One region of the Anoxybacillus sp. MB8 genome, then DNA from elsewhere that is predicted to be linked to it. Evidence: riboswitches for the same ligand, from Rfam matches in the RefSeq annotation. Region 1 holds a riboswitch; the other holds the start of a gene.

Region 1 (9,593 bases):
TATGGGAAAAGAAAAAGGAAAAAACATTTTGCTTATCGTACTTATTACAACGTTAGTGATGTCTTTCTTACTATTTTTTCTCGGTTATTACCGTATAGGTTTTGCAATCGGTGCAATTTTCATGATTTTGTCGCTTTCCGTTGGACAATGGTATTCATTAAAAAGCAAAGAGGAACTATATCGCTCCACATATAAAGATCGTCACCGATAACATACTCTCGCTTCCCCTTATAATCAAGAGACTTCTTTATACTTTAAACGTTGCGACAGCATTGCGTAATTGCTCCGCCATTTCAGCTAACGATGTAGCGGCAGATGTCACTTCTTCACTTGAAGCAAGCTGCTCTTCAGAAGAAGCAGAAATTTCGGCCGTCCGTTCAACAAACCGTTTCGCAATAGACGATACTTCATCCATTGAAGCATGCACTTGATGAACGCCTGCTGACATTTGCTCTGAAATCGCTGATAGTTCTTGAATTTGTGCATTCACTTGTTCAATGGAACGCAAAATTTGCCCAAAGAACGTTCCTGTTTGCTCCACTAATTTTGTTCCTTGTTTCACTTCTTCCGTTCCTTTGCCGACAATTTGCACAACATAACCGGTGTTTTGTTGAATCATCTCAATTAATTGCGCAATTTGATTTGCCGATTCGCGAGATTGCTCTGCGAGTTTACGCACTTCGTCCGCCACAACCGCAAATCCTTTTCCGTGTTCTCCGGCACGTGCCGCTTCAATCGCTGCGTTAAGTGCTAATAAATTCGTTTGTTCAGCAATGCCGACGATGACGTCAACAATTTTTCCAATTTGGGCCGACTTCTCATTTAACTCTTTAATAACTATATTTGTTTCGTTTGTTGATTCGTTAATCGTATTCATTTGCGTCACAACTTGTTGTAAATATTGCTGGCCAACAGTAGCTTGTTTTGTCGTTTCTGTTGCGGAATTCGCCACGACGGTTGCTGTTTGAGCCATTCGCTCAATTCCTGCCGCCATTTCACCGATCGCTTGCGAACTCTCCTCCGCATGTTTTCCTTGCATTTCTGCTCCTTGGGCTACTTCTTGAATCGCTGTCGTCACTTCTTCTGTCGCTGCGCTTGCCTGTTCAGCACTTGCCATCAACTCTTGGGCGGAAGCAGATACATGCTCAGTCGCTGTGCTTACTTGTTGAATAAGCTGTTTCAAATTGTGAACCATTTGGTTAAACGATTTTGCTAATTGACCAATTTCATCACGATTTGCTACATGAATATCATCAACTGACAAATCGCCGTGTGCAATTTTTTCGGCATGTTCAGAAATTTGTTGAACAGGTCTTGAAATTTTTTCGCTAATATATAAAGCTAAAGCCATACTAACAAGAAAAGAGATGCCGATTGTAATAAGCGTCATATACTTCATGTCTTTCGCTTGCTCAGACAACGTTTCACTCATTTGCTGCAAATGCTTCACTTGCGTCGCACGCGCTTGTTCTCCTGCCTCTGTCACTTCAACCGTAATCGCATTTCCTCGCTCTTTCATAATCCGTGAAATTTCATCCATTTGACCTTGCTTTTTAAACTCTATCGCTTGTTTCGCAATGTCGCGATACTCTTTTTCTGCTTTTACTAGACGATCAACCTCTTGTTTTGCCTCATTTTCTAGCTGTAATGATGCAATCATCTCTTGGTTATCTGTAAACTCGCTCGCTGCTTGCTCAAATGCGGTTAAGCTTTCCGGCTTTCCATTAATTAAATACCCCCGCACAGCAATTTGTTCACGTAACATCGCATTTTGCATATTTGTCACGAGCGTAATCCGTTCAAATCCTTTGTTCATCGCTTCTGAATATTGTTGATCAATTGTCTCTAGCCGATTATATGTAAGCATACTTACAACAATAAACAACAATAATACCGAAAGAAACGTCGCCACCAATTTTTTTCTTACTGTTACCTTCATGCTGTCTTCATCCTCCTATGTTGATAAAAATAAAAGCCGCCTAAAAAACAAATACATAGGCAGCTATCGTTCGACCGTAAAACCTTCTTAATCATTTCCTTATAAGAAGGGCAACTGGCTGGCATATCTATACAATAGACGTAGCCCCTATAGCTTTGCGCCCTACCCTTTCGAGTAGTTTGCCGATTATTCAATTTTTTACATTTCCATCTTAACACAACAACTAGGAAAAAGGAAGTGGTGAGTTGTAACTAAAAGGGTAACATTTTACTTCGTCAAGACAAAAAACAAAAATTTACCTTTTTATCCAAAAAACTTTTACATTTTTTCGAACAGTTTGTTTGTGATATTTTTAACAAATTTAATACATGTTACATTAAATATGCATAGACCAAAAAATCCCTTTTCACTTAGAAGGAGGATTATAATTATGAAAGCTGCAGTTGTGGAACAATTTAAAGAACCATTACAAATTAAAGAAGTAGAAAAACCAACAATTTCATATGGAGAAGTGCTAGTGCGCATTAAAGCGTGTGGAGTATGTCATACAGACTTGCATGCCGCACATGGCGACTGGCCTGTAAAGCCAAAACTACCGCTCATTCCTGGACATGAAGGCGTTGGTGTCATCGAAGAAGTTGGACCAGGGGTGACGCACTTAAAAGTCGGAGATCGCGTCGGTATCCCTTGGCTTTATTCCGCTTGCGGCCATTGTGATTATTGCTTAAGCGGACAAGAAACATTATGTGAGCATCAACAAAACGCTGGATATTCGGTTGACGGTGGTTACGCTGAATATTGTCGTGCTGCAGCTGATTATGTCGTGAAAATTCCTGATAACTTATCATTTGAAGAGGCTGCTCCAATTTTTTGCGCTGGCGTAACAACATATAAAGCTTTAAAAGTAACAGGTGCAAAACCTGGTGAGTGGGTAGCAATTTACGGTATTGGCGGCCTCGGACACGTCGCTGTTCAATATGCAAAGGCGATGGGGCTAAACGTCGTTGCTGTCGATTTAGGCGATGAAAAACTTGAGTTAGCTAAACAGTTGGGAGCTGATCTTGTCGTCAATCCAAAACATGAAGACGCCGCGCAATGGATGAAAGAAAAAGTTGGTGGCGTGCATGCAGCTGTCGTCACTGCTGTTTCAAAAGCCGCGTTCGAATCAGCCTACAAAGCCATTCGTCGCGGTGGTGCTTGTGTACTCGTCGGATTACCGCCGGAAGAAATACCTATTCCAATTTTCGATACGGTATTAAATGGAGTAAAAATTATTGGTTCTATCGTTGGTACGCGCAAAGACTTACAAGAAGCACTTCAATTTGCAGCAGAAGGAAAAGTAAAAACAATTGTCGAAGTTCAACCGCTTGAAAACATTAACGATGTATTCGATCGTATGTTAAAAGGACAAATTAACGGTCGCGTTGTGTTAAAAGTAGATTAAGGAAGGCGTCCTGAAGGCGCCTTCTTATTTAATTTCAACTAAAATGAGTAAAGCTATTTCTTCGTCGTATTGATCCGAAACGGAACGTAAAGTGGACAAAATCTCATAAATGCCGTAGCGATAAGAACAATTCCTAAAATGCCGACATATTTTATATTTCCCTCAAGAAAAAATAATCCTAATAGTGCAATACCTAATATGAAGCGAATCATACGATCGACGGAACCAACATTTGCTTTCATCTTTTTTCCTCCCCTCTTCTCATCTCTCTTTAATCATAGAGGAAAAAAAGGAAACGTTCTGTGATAAAGTCACATTGTTGCAAATTTGTCACACAATCTTTCTTTGTCTACAATTTTTACTTTTCCACGCGCCAGTTGAACGTATCCGTCACGCTCAAGTTGCTTTAATATTCGGCTGACGACTTCACGTGCCGTTCCAAGTTCCACAGCAATATGTTCATGCGTCATCTCGATCATGTTTGTCTTGCTGTTGTCGCATCGTGTAAGCAAAAACTCGATTAAACGCTTATCCATTTTTTCAAATACGATGTGCTCAATCATTTGCATCATCGTCATAAAACGATTCATCATCATGTCATAAACGAACGTTTGTAGTTCAACATTTGTTGTCATCATCTTCGCAAACGTATGTTTCGGGACAATTAGTGCTTCCACATCTTCTTCCACAATCGCCGTCGCAGGAAAAGGGGAATGTGACAACAAACTGGAAATAGTCAATACACATGACTCTCCACGACAAACGCGATATAAATTTACTTCCTTCCCATTCTCCCCTATTTTTGCAACCCGAATGACACCAGAGACGATAAAAGCGACATGCTCACACATATCCCCTTCTCGAAAAACAACCGTTCCTTTCGAAAGCTTTATCTTTATGTATACGTTGTCGTGCAAAAACGGAAACAATCTTTCTCCCCCTTTCTTTCCTTATATTACAACGTAACAACATCCCTTTCCAATAAGAAAAGGGACGTTTTCTATGTTGTATATTGATCACTTCCAGGTAAATCATCAAACCATGTCGCATCATCTGGACAATCGAGAACAAAAAACTTCCCGTAATGCCCATATCGACTTTGATGATATTTTAAATACGCTTTTTTATTTTCAATAGCTAATATTTCAATTTTTCCTGAAGCATGGCTCATGACCAGTTTCACTCGTTTTCCTAAACCTGACGTTTTTGCTTTCGCTTCTTCGACAATGCGGTATACTTCATGCAGTGGAAGAACAAACGATTGATTCCCTGCGACAGGTCGATTGATGAAAAAATAATACGGAGTAATTCCTATCCATGACAGTTCATCTAACAGCTGGGCTAATACATGAGGATCATCGTTAATTCCTTTTAACACAGGAGTCTGATTCACGATGACTGCTCCCGCATCATGTAGTGCTTCAAATGCTTTCTTCGCCTCTTTCGTTAATTCACGTGGATGATCAACATGTGCCATGATGTATATTCGTTTATCGACCGTTGAAAAATTTTTAATGGTGCGTAAAAGTTCTTCGTCTTCATAAATTCTCATCGGATAAAACAGCGGCATTTTTGTACCGAGGCGAATGACTTGAACATGCTCGATATGTCTAAGGCGTTCAATAATGGTGGTGAGCTTTTTCGTAGAAAGTGCGAGCGGATCTCCTCCTGTAAGAAGTACGTTATTAATTTGCGGTGTTTTTTCAATATACTTTATGCCTTCACGAACATCCAATAGTGCTTCTTTTACATCATCACGAAACAATCGCTTGCGAAAACAATAACGACAGTAAGCACCACATACTTCAGAAACGAGCAGCAATGCCGTCGTTTCATACTTATGTTGACAACCTGGTACAACATAGTTGCTTTTCTCATCAGATGCATCCCAAGAACCATATTCATTCAATTCTTCTAATGTCGGTATCACAATGCGACGAATAGGATCATTTGGATCAGACCAGTCAATTAAGCTTAAATAATAGTCATTTATCCGAAACACGTACGTTTTAGCAACCTGTTTTAACACTTCTCTTTCATGGTCGGACAACTGCGAAATATGATCAATATTTGTAATATACTTTGGCTTATAAACATCACCCTTCATCATCATCCTCCTCATCTTCAATCATATCTAACACATTTTCTTGCTTAAATTGCAATAACATTTCTTCTTTAATCACATTTCTTAATACGCTATTGACGCTACGATTGACTTTTAATAAATCGTCGATGACGCTTTGTTTCATTTTTCTTTGCTGTAATGCTTCTAAGGCAAATTGAATTTTCTCTCCTTCTGCATTTAAAATGTGGGCTAAACTTAGCTCCTCTAAAGCAATAGACATAAGTAGTAAATCGAGGGCATCATCGCGATCAACATGTATTTCCGGTTTTATATGAGGGATATTTGGAAAGCTCATCGTTCTCTCCTCCTTTTCTGCCAATCTATTCTTATCGTATGATTAACGTTTCTTTTTGTTTCAAACATTGACTAGCCTAAACAACAAAATGAATACAAACATATGTTGTAAAGACGATAATACCGGAGGAATGGGATATGATTATAAAAATAAAAAAAGAAACATATGTAAATAAACATATTTGCTATTTACCAATTGCTATATACGAACAGTTTGAGCTTCAACCAACAACGATGTACGATATTGTATTTGGCCAGACAATTGAGAGGGCATATATTTATCCGACCGATGCCGATACGTTTATCATTTCAGGCTCTCTCTTTCCCTCTTTTCAACTAAATGACTATCAACTACACATATGGAAAGAAAAAAACTCCATATGTGTCGGTCCAGTAATTGGAGTCTTTCTAAATACTGCCTATATCGCTGATTTTTCCACTGACTATGTCGAGCCGTTCGTTTATAACCATGCGATCGCAAGTGAACAAGCTCATTGTTTAAGCTATTTTTTCAGCATTTTCGATATTGATTGGAACACGAATATGGTCCATGGTTACGTGTACGTGAACGGTCGGTTTGAACGACGATGGCTTCCTTTCCCGCACGTCATGTACGACCGAGGGGCATCATTTCAAACTGAACATAAACCACTCGTCCAACGCGTTCGCACTAACATGCGTAACAACACTAACATAAAATTTATAAATGAACTTGATTATTTAGGAAAGTGGGAAGTATATGAACGTTTACGCGATGTTCTAACCGTTCGTCACCATTTACCAAAGACTATTAAATATAAAACATTTAACGATATACTAACCATGATCGACGAACATAACCGCGTATTTGTTAAATCGTTTTACGGTAGCCGTGCAAGAGAAGTGATGTCCATTACGAAAAAAGAAAACGTATTTGAAGTCATGTTTATCAAAAATGACAATCTAATGATTGAACAAATGAATGTCGAACAACTAAAAGATCATGTCGAGTCATTCACAAAACATAAGCCGTTTCTCGTCCAGCAAGGCATTTCACTTATGACGTTTCAACAACGACCATTTGATATTCGCATACTCATGTTAAAAAATAAAGAAGGGCGTTGGGAAGTAATTTACGACCTGATTAACTTAGCAGAAGAACGTTCATCGATTACAACTGTACGCGACAGCCGTCAATACGATTTCAAAGCCATTTACTCGTCGCTTTGTGAAACATATCGTACCGTTCCATCCATCGCACATTTGCACACATTCGCTGAACACGTTTGTGAAGCAATCGAAAAAAAGTTTGGACATTTTGCAGAAATTGGGTTAGATGTAGGGATTGATGAATCGGGACATATGTGGCTCATTGAAGCAAACTCGAAACCAGAAAAATACCCAGGACCCGGTCTTCCATCGTATGTAAAGCACCCCTCTCGCTCTTTTATGGCAACGATTGATTACGCAACATATATCACTATACCCCATACACAACAATGGCATGTCATGCTCAAACGAGGAAATGATCATCACATAACGATACCAAAACATATGCACGCACAGTTAACGAATCCTGAACATACGCATGTGCAAATTGGTGCTTTTTCTTTTACAGGACGATGCGAAACAAACGATTTTACTCATATGATTGAACTGCCTGCACACGTATTCGAGCAATTTGACGGGCTACTCGATATTGAAACGAACGTAAAAATTAAAGGAAACACTATTCATCTTGGACCAGTCGTCGCCATGTTTATTAGCAACGGGCAAATACGAAAATTGAAACGACAACTCCCTAAATTTCGTCAAATAGAGTACGTACATGCAAATAAAAAAGCGAAAACCATTCTCTATTTTTTCTCGATTCACGATGTCAACTTTATTCATCAAAAAATTTACGGAACTTTTTTCAACGAACAAGACGCTACATGGAAACAGCGTTCGTTTCCGCTTCCAGATGTATTGTACGATCGTGGCGGTGGGGTGTTACAAAAACAAATTGTACAATCAGACTACATTCGCCAACAACTTCAAACGATCAACGGTATGAAAAAAGTGAACCCGCAACATTATTTTGATAAATGGGATGTGCATAAAAAGCTACAAAAGTTTGTAGAGATGCAACCATATTTACCTAAAGCGATGCGTTACAAAGGGATAGAAACGGTCCAACATATGTTTCATCTATCCGATACACTTTATTTAAAAGACTGCCACGGCAGCAATGGGCGCGGTGTCGCTCGAGTCGTGAAACAAGATGAACAAAATTTTATATACAGCTATGTTAAAGATCGCCAATTATATGAAACAAACATCGCAGGATGGGAAGAACTTCATGACGCCATTGTAGCTTTTTTTCAACATAAAAGAATAATTGTACAACAAGGAATTGATGTCATCACATGGAACGGGCGAAATATTGACTTACGGGCGACCGTTCAACGAACGCCAACTGGCCACCTTGATATTACGTCATATCCTGTTCGTGTGGGGGGTCATCGCTCCCCAATCACAAGTTCACAAACCGGATCGGAAATTTACCGTTTCGAATATTTTTTTAAAACATACTTGCACGATACGGACGAACAAATTGAAATGAAGAAGCGAGCAATTGAGGAATTTTTATTGACATGTTATCAAAGCATTGAAAAAGTGTATGGGACATTTGGGGAAATCGGCATTGACTTTGCGATCGATAAGCAAGGAAAGCTTTGGTTTATTGAATGTAATGCAAAACCAGGATTCGATTGTATGTATAAATCATACGACCGTGAAACAATTGAACGAACGTTTTTCAATCCGCTCGCATATGCCAAACATCTCGCAGGATTTTAAAAAGCTCAAGTGACCCTTGAGCTTTTCTACGTCCCACAAAACGTTTTATACGGGCGGTCAGACGGTGCTGGAGGCTTGGCATATTGTTCTTGTTCTTTCGTGTACGCATACGGATGTTTCAACACGTCAAGTAGTCGCTCCATGACCGTATCATCCCCATGCTCAACCGCTGCCGCAAGCGCTTCTTCCACGCGATAGTTGCGCGGAATAATCGCCGGATTGTGTTGTCGCATCCGTTCGTACACTTCATCTTTCGTCATATCTTGACGGGCTATTCTTTGTTGCCAACGGGCATGCCAGTCGCGAAACTCTTGTTCGCAAAACTCCCATTCATTTATCGTCAACGCGCGAAACGTATTCGTATAATCGGCGCGATATGTGTACATAAGATGCAGCAACTCCCCGATAAGCTTTTTATCTTCCTCTTCTTCCGTCCAAAGCCCAAGTTTTGCGCGCATCCCTTGTAGCCAATACGTTTCATATAGCGTTGGAAATTGTGCGATTACTTTTTGCGCAAGCTCGATTGCTTTTTCTTCTTCGTCATGTAAAAGCGGCAAAAGGCTTTCTGCAAAGCGGGCGATGTTCCATCCAGCAATGTACGGCTGATTCCCATACGCATACCGCCCTTGCGTGTCAATGGAACTAAATACTGTCGTCGGATCGTACACGTCCATAAACGCACACGGTCCGTAATCAATCGTTTCTCCGCTAATCGTCATATTATCCGTGTTCATCACTCCATGAATAAACCCGACTAATTGCCATTTCGCAACAAGCGCCGCCTGCTTTTTCATCACTTCTTCAAGGAAAAAAAGATAGCGGTTTGGCGCATGTTCACCGTTCGGATAATGCCGCTTTATCGCATAATCCGCTAATGCCTGTAACTCCTCTTTTGATAAAAAACGCGCCGCATATTGAAACGTTCCAACACGTAAATGGCTCGCTGCCACACGCGTCAAAATCGCCCCTGG
Region 2 (9,593 bases), on a different contig from region 1:
CGCAATTTAGCATCTAAATTCGATAACGGTTCATCCATTAAGCAAATCGGAGTTTCTGCAACAATGGCACGCGCTAAAGCTACTCGCTGCCTTTGTCCCCCTGAAAGATGGCGCGGCTTCTTTTTCATGTACTCTGTTAAACCGAGCATTTCCGATACTTCCAAACATTTTTTTCTTTTCTCTTTTTTCAACATTTTCTTCCTGTGCAAACCTAGTGCAATATTCTCTTCAACTGTTAAATGAGGATATAAAGCATAATTTTGAAACACCATTGACAAATGTCTCTCACTTGGATGAGCAAAATTCATTTCCTTCCCAGCTATTTTTAATTGTCCTTCTGTAATTGTTTCTAATCCAGCAATCATTCGAAGTAATGTACTTTTACCGCAACCTGAAGGTCCAACAAGCACAAAAAATTCTCCTTCTCGAATTTGTATGCTTATGTCATCAATGACAAATGTTTTCCCATCATACGATTTACGAACATTTATTAATTCAATCATTATATCCCCTCTTCCTCAACTAATTTCCATATCTCTGGGTTACCACTTGATACAGCTTGTGCTCCTTTTTGTATAGATTGTAATATTTGGTTTTTATTTTGAATTAATCCACCTGTAATAATTGGGATATTCGTCTTTTTGACTAAATGCTCAATCATCTCTGGTACAATGCCGGGCATAACCTCCAACGCATCCGGGGCCACTTGCTGAATTGAATGCAAACCGTTCATCATTGCATCCGTATCTACTAAAAACAATCGTTGGATCGCCCACAACTTTTCTTTTTTTGCTAAATGAATAAGTGAACTTTTTGTCGTGACAATTCCGTGTGGCCGGATAAATTTTGCTAAAAATTGCAATCCCTCTTTATCACAAGTAATACCAGGGATCTTTTCAACATGTATGAACACATAACGATCGTTCTCTTTCAACAAATCAACATATCGTTTTATGACACTAATCGTTCCTGTTTGTAAAAATGCTGTTTTCCATCTCGTTTTCAGGAAATATTCCATATGCTTTGGATGCTTAATAGTTGCAATAAATTTTTCTTGTAGAAACATGCTTCTTCCCCCTCACATAAACAAAAGAGAAACCGAAAACAACGGCAGAATGACCCCTACGCTGTTGTTATGGTTTCTCCTTTTCTCTACCTTTTCTGTATTCACTTTTCTTGCTTTTCATTTTAATTCTCTTTTGTTAATTGAATATCATATTTATTTAAATATTTTGTTAATTTATGTTTCAGTAAAATTAAAAATCGGCTCCCAAACGGGAAGACGATTTGTTTAGTCATGAAAGTTTGTTCCATCTGTCACTTCTTTTACAATACCTGCGCGAATAACAAAATCACCAAAGTGTTCACCATCAAATCGCTCTTTCGCGTACCGAGAAAGGAGCGTACGAAGTTCAGATAAAATTTCTTTTTCTCCGATATTTTCCCGATACAATTTACCGAGACGGCTACCGTCAAATGCAGCCCCAAGATACATATTATATTTGCCGACAGATTTACCGATAAATGCAATTTCCCCAAGGACATGACGGGCACAGCCATTCGGACAGCCGGTCATGCGAATCGTTATTTCCTCGTCACGAAGCCCGTTTTCCTCAACAATTTCCTCAATTTTATCAATGAGTGTCGGCAAATATCTCTCTGCTTCTGCCATCGCTAATCCACACGTTGGCAAAGCCACACAGGCTAGCGAGTTACGACGAAGGGCACTATAATGTTTCCCATCTGTTAATTTATATTGCTTAATAAGCGCATCAATTTCTTCTTTTTTCTCACTTGGCACATTGGCGATGACTAAGTTTTGGTTAGCGGTAAGACGGAAATCACCTGTATGCACTTTTGCAATTTCCCGCAAGCCTGTCATCAGTGGATAATCATCTGTATCTTTCACCCGTCCGCCCTCGACAAATAACGTAAAATGCCACGTTCCGTTCACACCTTCAACCCAACCGTAGCGGTCGCCATTATGCTCGAAATAGTAAGGGCGCGCTTCTTCTAAATTCCATCCAAGCCGACGTTCTAGTTCTGCTTTTACTGCATCCAAACCAAGCCGATCAATCGTATATTTAAAACGAGCATGTTTACGTACGGAGCGATTGCCGTAATCACGCTGAATGGTAACGACTTTTTCTGCCACATCAATCACTTGTTCTGGTTTACAAAAACCGATCACTTTTGCGAGCTGCGGATATGTCGTGCGATCACCGTGCGTCATTCCCATGCCGCCACCGATCGCTACATTAAATCCCGTCAGCTTTCCGTGTTCAACAATCGCAATAAATCCAAGGTCTTGTGAAAACACGTCGACATCGTTTGACGGTGGAACAGCGATACCAATTTTAAATTTTCGTGGCAAGTAAAGCGGCCCATAAATTGGTTCTTGTTCTACCTCCGGTGTTCCAGCTACTTTTTCTTCATCTAACCAAATTTCGTAATACGCCCTTGTTTGTGGTAATAAATAATCGCTTAATCTTTTCGCCCATTCATACACTTCTGCATGCACTTCCGATTGGTAAGGATTCGGATTGCACATGACGTTTCGGTTGACGTCACCGCATGCCGCTAACGTCGTAAGCAGTGCCTCGTTAATGGCTTGGAGCGTTTTTTTCATATTCCATTTCAATACGCCGTGAAACTGAAATGCTTGTCGTGTCGTAAGTTTCAACGTCCCGTTCGCATACGTCCTCGCCAATTCGTCCATCGCAAGCCACTGCTCTGGTGTTGCTACGCCACCTGGGGTACGAACACGAATCATAAATTGATACGCTGGCTCTAATTTTTGTTTTTGCCGCTCGGCTCGCAAATCACGATCATCTTGCAAATAGCTACCATGAAATTTCATCAATCGGTTATCATCTTCTGGAATGCCGGCAGTGATGCGATCTTCCATCGTTTCTTTCAACGTTCCGCGCAAATAGTTGCTTTCTCGTTTAATGCGCTCAACGTCGCTTGGTGGTCCATCCGGCGGTGTTAATACAAACTTTTCCACAATCATCCCCCCTAATATACGTCACGTTGGTAACGTTTTTGTTTTTGCATGTCCGCCACATACGCTTCCGCTCGTTCACTCGTCATCTTTCCTTCTTTCGCAATAATCTGGATAAGCGTCTCATGAACGTCTCGTGCCATGCGTTGTTTGTCGCCACAAACATAAACGGCTGCTCCTTCTTCTAACCATCGGAACAGTTCTTTGCTTTGTTCCATCATTCGGTGTTGCACGTATACTTTTTCTTTCGTATCGCGTGAAAAGGCAACATCCATCTTCGTCAACACACCGTTTTTTAGCCACGTTTGCCATTCCTTTTGATAAAGAAAATCGGTCACGAAATGTTGGTCACCAAAAAACAACCATGATTTCCCTTTCGCGCCAATCGCCTCACGCTCTTGCATAAAAGCGCGGAACGGCGCCACTCCCGTACCTGGTCCAATCATAATAATTGGCGTATGTGTATCTTTCGGGAGTTTAAAATTCGGATTTTGATGAACGAACACAGGAAGTTTATCGCCAATGTGTAGACGTTCAGCACAAAACGTTGAACAAACTCCTTTTCGCAAACGCCCATGTGCTTCGTAACGAACCGCTCCAACAGTCATATGCACTTCATCCGGATAAGCTAGTAAGCTACTTGCAATTGAATAAAAGCGCGGTTGCAACTTTCGTAATGAAGAGACAAATTGCTGTGGTGTCATCTCCCACGGGCCGAAATCGCGAAGGACATCCAATACATCGCGCCCTTTCATATAGTCTTTTCGCTTCGCTTCTTGTTCCTCAGAAAGAAGCGCATGAAACTCGCGATTTTTCGAAAATTCAGCTAATTTTTGTAACAACGGCTCTGTCAGTACGGTAATTTCTAAACGGGATAGCAACGCTTCTCGTAATGGTTCGTCATTTTCTTCTACAGAAACTAATGTTTCTGAACTCCATTTCATTTCTGCTATCATCCAATCAACTAACTCTGGATCGTTTTTTGGAAAAACGCCGAGCGCATCGCCTGGTTCAAACACAAGCCCAGAACCTTCTAGCGATAATTCGATATGGCGTGTTTCTTTGTTTGAGCCGCGTCCATTTAAATTGATATTTTCTAATACTTCCGCTTGAAACGGATGTTTTCGTGAATAAATAGTCGTTGGCTTCGCTTGTGCAGATGAAGTTGTTGCTACGGAAATGGCTCCTTGCTTATCTAACTCACCAAGCACTCCCTCTAGCCATTTCGCTGCTTTTTCTTCATAATCGACGTCACAATCGACGCGTTCGTATAACCGCTTTCCGCCTAGCTCTTCTAGCCGTTTATCAAAATCTTTTCCCGTTTTACAAAAATGTTCATACGACGTATCGCCAAGCGCCAATACAGAGAAACGAAGATGATCGAGTTTTGGCGCGCGCTTGCTATGAAGAAATTCGTAAAATGACAAGGCGTTATCTGGTGGTTCCCCTTCTCCGTATGTGCTAACAACAAGGAGCAACGTATTTATTTTTTTCAACTCGTTTGGCTTAAAATCAAGCATCGAGGAAACGGTGACATGAAACCCGCGATGTTTGAGCGTTTCTCCTACTTTTTCCGCTAGTTTTTGCGCGTTTCCTGTTTGCGACCCGTAAAGAACGGTCACTTCCTTCGTTGCAGATGCTTCTTGTTGAAGCGCTCCGACCGACTCGGTTGCAGCTAAATACCCACTTAGCCAAAGTTTTTGTGCGGAATTTAACGTTGGCCAAAGCCGATTGAGGAGCTCGACTTGTTCTTCATTAAATGGACTATTTGTCACTTGAAATGGCAACATGTTTCACCTCTCATTTTTCTACTATTCCTATAAATCAAGTATGTTTTATTTGACTTTACCTTAAAAAATAAAATTAGTAAAATAAATATAAATTATCAGAACTATTTATTTTTTTAATAACTAAGGAGCGAACGATATGTACGAACAATTAAAAACATTTATTACATTAGCTGAAGTGAAAAATTTCACAAAAACAGCAGAAATTCTTCATTTATCTCAACCAAGTGTAAGTTTGCACATTAAAAATTTAGAAAAAGAGTTTCAAACAAAACTATTTATTCGTTCACCAAAAGAGCTACAAATGACGCCAACGGGAGAATTGCTTTATGATCGAGCAAAAAAAATGATCACGTTATACGAACAAACGAAACAAGATATTTTGGAACATCACGACTGTGTGAAAGGAACATTAAAAATTGGGGCTAGTTTTACGATCGGAGAATACGTGCTACCTACTTTTTTATGCGCCTTACAAAACGATTATCCAGAATTACAATTGGAAGTGATCATCGGCAATACAAAAGAAATTGTAGAGCTCGTTCGTACGTATCAAACACATATCGGTTTAATTGAAGGTCAAACAAATGAAAAAGAGCTTGTGGTGTACCCATTTATGCAAGATGAGCTAGTCATCGTTGCGTCTAACGATCATCCTCTCGCTCACAAACAGGAAGTATCGATAAACGATTTACAAAACCAACTATGGATTACACGCGAATTAGGGTCTGGCACACGTGAATATTTTAACCATTTTATTCGTTCAAATGGGCTAAAAGTAAAATCACTGATAATTATTAGCAGCAATCAAGGAATAAAAGAAACGTTAATGCACGGAAACGGTTTAGCCCTCCTTTCACGTCATGTCATTGAACAGGAGTTGAATCATAAAAACTTATCGATTGTTTACGTTAAACATTCTCCTTTTTATCGAACATTTTCTTATCTTTATTCGCCGACAATGAAAAACAACAAACTTGTACACTTACTGATTGATTTACTCCAACAAAAAAGGATGTGACAAACAAGTTGCTTTGTCACATCCCCATCACTTAATGCTCCTCTAGCTGTGAAATCGGAACGCGCTGTTGTTTTTCTGGGTTGTTTAAAAAATGAATCGTTGCCATTTCCGTTTGTACATCGACATGTTCAATATACACGGCTTTTCCGTTATACGTTACATTTTTCATATCGGGTGACTGAGCAATTTGTTGCGCACGTGTGATGTTCATTCGCTTCCCTCCTTTCGAACGATTATTATCATTTGTGTTTCACGCGAAAATATGCAAAAAAAGAGCGCCAACAGGCACCCTTATAACAGTTCAAGCAACTTCTTTTTATTTTGTTGTACGTTTTCTTCTAACGCCTTTACTTTTTCTTTCAACGCTTGTACGTTGACATCATTCTTAGATACTTTCTTTTCTAACGCACGAATTTCATTTTTTACTGCTTTTAATTGATTAGAAGCAGCAATAAGCTTCCCAAACCATTGATCTAACTCTTCTTGTTTTTCCGCTTCGTCGTCTTTATCCGATTGCACGACAGGTGATTGTTCAGTCGTAGTCACAGTAGCGCTATCTTGTTCATTGACTACTTGTGTCGTTTCCTCTGTTGTTTGTTCACTTTGTGGTTGTGTTGGTTGTTCAGTTGGTTGTTCTTTCGGCGTGCTAAACGCTTCAAGCGCTATTGTCACCTCGTTTACACGCACTTCAATCTTGCTTAACTTTTTATTTAGTTCTGCCAATTTGTTTTTTAACATTTGTTGTTCTTTTTTCTTTTTTGCCTCTTCTTTTTTCTGCTTAGCTAACTCTTGTTTTTTCTTCGCTTCTTCCTTTTTCACGACAAGCTGACTTTTCTGTACATATTTTGCTCCATCATGCTTCGCTGCAAAAGCTGGGGAAGCAACGAGCATCGATGCTAGTAAAATTGGTAATCCTTTTTTAAACATTACCCTTTCCTCCATTTCATATGTATATTTTTTTGGTAATGGCAGCTGGCTGGCATAGGTATCCCGTTAGCCCCTATAGCTTTGCGACGCTAAGTTTCCTTAGCTGTGCCTTTACTTCTTATTATACTTTGCCTATTTTCATGGGCATGAATCAAAAGTCCTTATTTTCCTTATAAACATATGTGAAAATAAAGGAAGAAAAGGGCGAAGAAAGAAGTAGTTATTGGTAGATAAAAAGGAGGGGTACGGAATGTTAGAAAAATGGTTGAAAGAGTCTTCGTATACAATTGTATTTACTGGAGCAGGAATGTCTACAGAAAGCGGGCTTCCCGATTTTCGTTCGGCAAAATCAGGGCTTTGGCGCACGAAAAATCCACAACAATTAGCAAGTACGTATGCGATGCAACATAACCGAGACGAGTTTATTGCATTTTATCAATATCGTATTCGTACGTTGCTTAAATGTAAGCCACATGTCGGGCATATGATTTTGGCCGATTGGCAAAAGCGGGGGCTTATTCATCAAATCATCACGCAAAATGTCGACGGCTTTCACCAACAAGCAGGCAGTACAAATGTCATTGAATTACACGGAACGTTGCGAACAGTGCATTGCTCGCGTTGCAGGCAAACATACGACGCAAAACAGTATGTAGAGGAACAGTTTACGTGCACATGCGGCGGCTTTTTGCGCCCTTCCGTTGTTTTATTCGGGGAATCGTTACCGTATGATGCGTTTGAACAAGCATGGACAGCAGCCGAACGAGCAGACTTATGGATTGTGCTCGGCTCTTCTTTACAAGTGTCACCAGCTAACGAACTTCCTGTCATCGCGAAACGAAGCGGGGCCAAATTAGTGATTGTGAACATGGAACCGACGCCATTAGATGATTGGGCAGATTTGCTTATACATGGTCGTAAAATTGGAGAAGTGTTGCAGGAAATTGACGAATTACTTTAAAAAATAAGTGTGTCCCAAAAGCGTGCTCTTTTGGGACACTTGAAATATTTCTTTTTCATGCCACGGCTGTTGATTATCCAAAATTAGGAATACTTCTCCTGTAAATTTGAGCATACTCAAATAAGACAGCTGCCATCTCGGATTTCCATTCGAGAGAAAGTTGTCCAGAGAAAAAACGACGGACAAACGAAAGAAAAGGAAGGGAAGAGGTTGTCCGTTTTTCCGTTCGGTGATATAGCCATCTTAGTAACACATAAGTTGCCGTAAAAAGCTGGTTGTATACCGCGTGCTCGTTCGTGCCAAATAAGGTCGGAACATTTAGGTATTGCTTGATCCAACGGAAAAACACTTCCACCGTCCAACGCGCTTGATACATTTCGGCAATCTTTTCTACCGATGCTTCCAAAACGTTCGTGACGACACGGATTTCATGCCCGTTCGCATCCTAAAAGATCACGGCGCGATGGCGCTTTTGGGAACGACATGGTTTTGTTCCTAACTGGCAAGTAAAATCCGCCACAACGGAAGAAGAGGAGGAACAAAGTCGCTTTAGGCTCTTTTTCTGATGAATCTCGACATTGTCTTTCATCCGAATCACAAATGGTTACTTCTGTTCCACAAACCGATCAATGCGTTCGATTTTGAAGTACGCTCGATCCTCGACAAGAACCGATCGCACATCTGTGAGCTTCTCTCCCATCTCACGACCCCTGATTGTTGAGCAGTTAACCCTTTTGTAATCAGCCAAACGGTCCAATGCGGTAAGAAAATCCCCCAGGTGAAGAAAAATACAAAAAAGTTTGTGGATAACCATGTTTGTTTCATAATACTTCCCCTTATGTCAATACATTTTTTTCGTTTTCTGAATGGTTTCAATAAGTTGTAGGGACATTTCAAAAGCCTTTCTTTCTGAATCCGGATGATAGTTATTGGAGAAGGGATTAGCGAACCCGTGCTGTCCTTTAAACAACTCGACTTTTATCCCTGATTTACAGGATAATTGCTCGACGAGCCAGTTAACATTAAATGACTTTTCGTGCTCAGAAAACAGTAATAGTACGGGTAGTTTTGGGAATAAATTGAGATAGTCTCTAATCCGTGATCCATAGTAACCTATGGCCGCATCTCCTACGCCATAATGTTCGCAACATAACCAAGCTACGGTTGCACCGACGCTATACCCCCAAAACACAATGGTTTTGTATCGAGACTTTAAGGAATCTACTAAATTTAAAACTTGTTTTTTCGCTTTTCCAAATCCAATTTCATTTTTGAAATATTGGTAAGCATCTGCCTCATCATCATAATGAAAATGATCTCGATTTAATAAATTGGGGCAGTATACGTCATACCCTTTAGTGGCAATCATTTGAGCTACGTGTTTCATATGATCGTTAATCCCATAGATTTCATGTATTAGGATGACAGCAACATCAGAATAATTACAGTGTTTTAACATGATATGACAAACTCCTTATCCTTATAATTAAATATAGAGGGTGTGTCGCCCTCAGTATAGGAAGTTAGTATTTGATCGGCATTGTAACAATACCATGAAAGGCAGGGTTGGGCGTCCATTCAGGTCTTTCAAGATTATATAAAAAAGGTGTAATGTGAGAAAAACGTTGAATAACTTCTTTTAAAATTTCGGCGATTTCTACGCGAGCAAATGCTGCAGCAATGCATGCATGATAACCACCACCAAAACCAATATGCTGTTTACCTGTCCGATTGATATCAAATTTTTCTGGATTTTCAAAAACGCGTTCATCACGACCAGCGGAACCGAGGAAGAAATAGACCGAATCTCCTTCACGAATAAGTTGGTTATGAATAGTAATATCTTGGGCAGCGTGTCTTGTTATGTATTGAATTGATCCTTCAAGTCGCATA

What was found. A riboswitch is a leader RNA that binds a small molecule or an ion and turns the genes downstream of it on or off. The one in region 1 is predicted to bind cyclic di-GMP.
Region 2: another riboswitch for cyclic di-GMP. It lies ahead of EKC99_RS10780 (coiled-coil domain-containing protein 22); the one in region 1 lies ahead of EKC99_RS13430 (methyl-accepting chemotaxis protein).

The regions. Positions count from the first base shown of each region.
Region 1 is NZ_RXXX01000049.1:649-10,241, reverse strand. It holds gene EKC99_RS13435 (hypothetical protein) at 2-211, shown strand; gene EKC99_RS13430 (methyl-accepting chemotaxis protein) at 248-1,939, opposite strand; cyclic di-GMP riboswitch class I at 2,046-2,133, opposite strand; gene adhP (alcohol dehydrogenase AdhP) at 2,370-3,383, shown strand; gene EKC99_RS13420 (YgaP family membrane protein) at 3,437-3,625, opposite strand; gene EKC99_RS13415 (Crp/Fnr family transcriptional regulator) at 3,695-4,312, opposite strand; gene EKC99_RS13410 (KamA family radical SAM protein) at 4,384-5,496, opposite strand; gene EKC99_RS13405 (alpha-helical endospore appendage domain-containing protein) at 5,480-5,803, opposite strand; gene EKC99_RS13400 (YheC/YheD family endospore coat-associated protein) at 5,941-8,622, shown strand; gene EKC99_RS13395 (protein adenylyltransferase SelO) at 8,649-9,593, opposite strand, start outside.
Region 2 is NZ_RXXX01000030.1:17,232-26,824, forward strand. It holds gene EKC99_RS10750 (ABC transporter ATP-binding protein) at 1-503, opposite strand, end outside; gene EKC99_RS10755 (glycerol-3-phosphate responsive antiterminator) at 503-1,066, opposite strand; gene cysI (assimilatory sulfite reductase (NADPH) hemoprotein subunit) at 1,292-3,013, opposite strand; gene EKC99_RS10765 (assimilatory sulfite reductase (NADPH) flavoprotein subunit) at 3,019-4,794, opposite strand; gene EKC99_RS10770 (LysR family transcriptional regulator) at 4,931-5,812, shown strand; gene EKC99_RS10775 (small acid-soluble spore protein H) at 5,844-6,023, opposite strand; gene EKC99_RS10780 (coiled-coil domain-containing protein 22) at 6,104-6,739, opposite strand; cyclic di-GMP riboswitch class I at 6,777-6,859, opposite strand; gene EKC99_RS10785 (NAD-dependent deacylase) at 6,990-7,700, shown strand; partial or broken gene EKC99_RS10790 (transposase) at 7,774-8,400, opposite strand; gene EKC99_RS10795 (dienelactone hydrolase family protein) at 8,542-9,159, opposite strand; gene EKC99_RS15995 (cytochrome P450) at 9,224-9,593, opposite strand, start outside.